Regions from separate parts of the Flintibacter hominis genome, predicted to be linked through region 2. Evidence: predicted binding sites of a transcription regulator. Region 2 holds the regulator's gene; the other holds the start of a gene.
What was found. Region 2 encodes NrdR, which represses ribonucleotide reductase genes. Its sites were predicted from a motif close to CACNANATNTNGTG; they were not measured.

Region 1 (2,401 bases), on a different contig from region 2:
ATGGGGAGCGTCTGCCACCCCGTGTTGGACGAAGGGCAGCTGGACCGGCTCCAGCAGACACTTTTAGAACACCGTCCCGGACCGGAGGGGGAGGAAGAGGACCAGCGGTACCTGGATAGGCTGACGGTCCGCCGTCGGCCCGCCGACAGCCCCCAGGAGCTGGCCCGTACGGAGAGAGAGGAGGTATAAGCCATGGAGATACACGGACTGCAAAAAATGACGCTGCTGGACTATCCCGGCAAAGTGGCCTGCACCGTCTTTTTGAGCGGCTGCGATTTCCGCTGCCCCTTCTGTCATAACGGCGAGCTGGTTACCGGCACCTGTCCCCCAGAAACAGACGACCAGGGGCTTCTGGCCTTCCTGAACAGACGAAAGGGCCTGTTGGACGGGGTGTGCGTCACAGGGGGGGAGCCCTTGCTGCGCCCCGACCTGCCCCTACTGCTGGGCGAGATCAAGGAGCTGGGCTTTCGGGTCAAGGTGGATACCAACGGCACCCATCCGGACCGGCTGCGCCGGCTGGTGGAGGAGGGGCTGGTGGACTATGTGGCCATGGACGTGAAGAACAGCCCGGAGCGGTACGGGGAAACAGCGGGGGTGTACGGCCTGGAGCTGGCGTCTGTCCGGGACAGCGTGTCCTATCTGCTGTCTGGGGCGGTGGACTATGAATTTCGGACCACCGTGGTACGGGAGTTTCACAACCGGGACTCCTTCCGGGCCATCGGCCCCTGGCTGTCCGGCGCCAGGAGGTACTTCCTCCAGTCCTTCGCGGACCGGGACACCGTACTCCAGCCGGGCCTCCACCCCTGCTCCCGAGAGGAGCTGGAGGGCTTCGCCGCCCTGGTTCGCCCTTATGTGGACGAGGTGAGCCTGCGGGGGCTGGAGTGAGAGGGCTTTGGCGAGGGTGACCAAAAGTTGCCCTCGCCTTTTTGTATATAGCAACAAGATATTGTGTTTGTTGAAAATATTTGAAACTATATATTGACGGCCGCTCCAGCCGGTGGTATAGTAAAAAGGCGCTGAAACGCCGGGAGAGGCCGGCTTTGTCATAGAAAGAAATGTGGAGGGACTTCTGATGTACCAGGTGACAAAACGGGACGGCACCGCCGCCAGCTTTGAGCTCAACAAGATATCCGCCGCCATTACCAAAGCCTTTGAGGCCATGGAGAAGCAGTATCACCCCAGTGTGATCGATATGCTGGCCCTGCGGGTCACCGCCGATTTTGAGCCCAAGATCAAGGACGGCCGGATCGCCGTAGAGGATATCCAGGACAGTGTGGAGCGGGTGCTGTCTGAGGCGGGCTACGCCGATGTGGCCAAGGCCTATATTCTGTACCGCAAGCAGCGGGAGAAGGTGCGCAATGTCAACTCCGCCCTGCTGAACTACAAGGACCTGGTGGACGACTATCTGCAGATCAACGACTGGCGGGTGAAGGAGAATTCCACCGTCACCTACTCCGTGGGCGGTCTGATTCTGTCCAACTCCGGGGCTATTACGGCAAACTACTGGCTCAGTGAGATCTATGACCAGGAGATCGCTGACGCCCACCGGAACGCCGAGATCCACATCCACGACCTGTCCATGCTCACCGGCTACTGCGCCGGTTGGTCTCTGAAGCAGCTCATCCAGGAGGGGCTGGGCGGTATTCCGGGTAAGATCACCTCCTCCCCCGCTAGCCACCTGTCTACCCTGTGCAACCAGATGGTCAACTTCCTGGGCATCATGCAGAATGAGTGGGCTGGGGCCCAGGCATTTTCCTCCTTCGACACCTATCTGGCCCCCTTTGTCAAGGTGGACAACCTGACCCAGAAGGAGGTCAAGCAGTGCATCCAGTCCTTTGTCTACGGCGTGAACACCCCCTCCCGCTGGGGGACTCAGGCCCCCTTCTCCAACATCACCCTGGACTGGACGGTGCCCAAGGACCTGGAGAACCTGCCCGCCATCGTGGGTGGGAAGGAGATGGACTTTACTTACGGCGACTGTAAAAAAGAGATGAATATGGTCAACAAGGCCTTCATCGAGATTATGATCGAAGGGGACGCCAACGGCCGGGGCTTCCAGTATCCCATCCCCACCTACTCCATCACCCGTGACTTTGACTGGAGCGAAACGGAGAACAACAAGCTTCTCTTTGAGATGACCGCCAAGTACGGCACCCCCTATTTCTCCAATTACATCAACTCCGATATGGAGCCCTCCGACGTGCGCTCCATGTGCTGCCGCCTGCGGCTGGACCTGCGGGAGCTGCGGAAAAAGTCCGGCGGCTTCTTCGGCTCCGGCGAGTCCACCGGCTCTGTGGGCGTGGTCACCATCAATCTGCCCCGCATCGCCTATCTGGCGGAGAGTGAAGAGGATTTCTACAAGCGACTGGACCACCTGATGGACGTGGCGGCCAGATCGCTG
Region 2 (2,401 bases):
GGCCTCCAGGGAGAGGGCGATGGAGGAGGACTGAACTAAGTTGCCCCCGGCCAGAGTAGCGGGCAAACAGGCCAGAGCAAACCAACCTGCTAGCAGAGAAGAGCACACGCCGTCCCGTAGGTAAAACATGGGCCCGCCCTGGAGTCCCCCGCCGGGAGCCGGCCGCTGATACTTTACGGCCAGCAGCTTCTCCCCGCAGCCTGTCATCATAGCCAGCAGGGCCGAGATCCACATCCAGAAAACGGCCCCAGGCCCGCCCAGGGTCAGGGCGGTGGCCACCCCGGCGATGGAGCCAGTTCCCATGGTGGAGGCCAAGGCGGTGGCCAGAGCTTGGAGGGAGGACAGGCCGTCCCCCGCTTTTTTCCTACCATGGAACAGGGAACCGAGCGTGGAGCGCAGCCACAGGCGGAAACCGAAGATTTGAAAGAAACCGGAACCCAGAGAGTAGACCAGGCCGGTGAGAAGAAACAGCCCCAACAGCCAGGGCGACCAGATGAAGTCTGTCAGACGGGCTAGAAATTCCATATCGTATCACCTCGCTGTACCACAGATATGCCGGAAAAGAGGGGGACAGTCCTGTTTTTTACCCTTGTCTAGTTCTGACCTGCTGTGTTATAATAACCATATAATGGTTATAAAAACTTGATTTTGCCCTGCTCCTTCGTCGGGACCGCGAGAGATGGCGGAGAGAAAGACAATACCTGGGAGGTATGTGGTATGAAGTGTCCCTACTGTGCCTATTTGGAGAGCAAGGTCGTGGATTCCCGCCCCGCGGACGAGGGGGCCAGCATCCGCCGCCGCCGGGAGTGTCTATCTTGCCACAAGCGGTTCACCACCTATGAGACTATGGAGAGTCTGCCCCTGATGGTGGTGAAAAAGGACGGCAGCCGACAGAGCTTTGACCGGAACAAGGTACTCAGCGGCCTGATCCGGGCCTGTGAGAAGCGCCCAGTGCCCTACCATATGCTGGAGGAGATGGTCAATGAGATCGAGCAGGTCCTCCAGAACAAGATGGAGCGGGAGATCAGCTCCTCCGAAGTGGGCGAGCTGGTCATGGAGCGGCTGAAGAAAATCGACGAGGTGGCCTATGTCCGCTTCGCCTCGGTATACCGTCAATTCAAGGACATCAACACCTTCATGCATGAGCTGAACAAGCTGCTGGAGGACAAATAGGGAAATAAGAGACCTCCCCGCCGGCGGCGGGGAGGTCTCTTCATGTTGCGGACAAGATCATACTTCGAAAAGGAGGTCACCGTAGGTGGGGACAGGCCACAGGTCCTTATCCACCAGAAGCTCCAGTTCATCCACCGGGTGTCGGAGGGCGGCCATAGCGGGCACCACAGCGTCGTGATAGGCGTGGGCCATCTCCTTGATGTCCTGGATGGCGTCCACACGGTCCATCAGAGGTTTGAGCTGGTCCAGGGCGGCGGAGGCGTCGGCCAGATAGGAGCTGACTTGGATGAGCAGCTTGCGCTGGACGGTGAGGTCGGCCTGGGGACAGCCGGAGGCCACAGCGGTTATGGACTGGCCCAGCCGGGTGGTATAGGCGATAGCGGTGGGGATGTAGTGCTTGGAGGCCATATGGATCATGGTGTTGGCTTCGATCTTGATCATCTTCACATAGGTTTCGTACATGATCTCCGCCCGGGCCTCCAGCTCGGTCTTGGTGTAGATGCCGAACTTGGAGTACAGCTCCTCGGCCTTGGGGGTGGTGAGGGCGGGGATGGCGTCCACCATAGAGGGGAGGTTGGGCAGGCCCCGGCGGACAGCCTCGGCCACCCACTCATCAGAATAGCCGTCGTCGTTGAAGATGATGCGCTGGTGCTGGCTCATCCAGTCGTGGATCAGCCTGGAGCATGCCCCGTGAAAGTCCTCGGCCCCCTCCAGGATATCGGCAGCCTGGCAGAAAGCCTCGGCCACGATGGCGTTCAGGGCCACATTGGCCTCAGCGATGGAGTCGGAGGAGCCCACCATGCGGAACTCAAACTTGTTGCCAGTGAAGGCGAAGGGGGAGGTGCGGTTCCGGTCGGTGCCGTCCTTGTCCAGGACAGGGATAGTGGATACGCCGGAGTCCAGCTTGCCGCTGGCCAGCAGCTTGATGGATTCAGAGTTGGACACGATCTGTGCCACCACGTCGTCCAACTGGTCCCCCAGGAAGATAGAGATGATGGCGGGCGGGGCTTCCTGAGCGCCCAGACGGCTCTCGTTACCCACGCAGGAGGCGGAGCAGCGCAGCAGGTCGGCGTGGTCGTCCACCGCCTTCATGATACAGGCCAGCACCAACAGGAACTGGAGGTTTTCGTTGGGCGTGTCGCCTGGAGCCAGCAGGTTCTCCCCCTGATCGGTGGAGATGGACCAGTTGTTGTGCTTGCCAGAGCCGTTGACCCCCACGAAGGGCTTT

Region 1: the regulator NrdR is predicted to act here: its motif matches at 938-951, upstream of H8S11_RS03515 (ribonucleoside triphosphate reductase).

Annotation. Positions count from the first base shown of each region.
Region 1 is NZ_JACOPO010000002.1:69,160-71,560, reverse strand. Features, by position in the region: gene H8S11_RS03525 (hypothetical protein) at 1-189, shown strand, start outside; gene H8S11_RS03520 (anaerobic ribonucleoside-triphosphate reductase activating protein) at 193-885, shown strand; gene H8S11_RS03515 (ribonucleoside triphosphate reductase) at 1,073-2,401, shown strand, end outside.
Region 2 is NZ_JACOPO010000001.1:346,554-348,954, forward strand. Features, by position in the region: gene H8S11_RS01685 (alanine/glycine:cation symporter family protein) at 1-525, opposite strand, end outside; gene nrdR (transcriptional regulator NrdR) at 718-1,173, shown strand; gene H8S11_RS01695 (glutamine synthetase III family protein) at 1,231-2,401, opposite strand, start outside.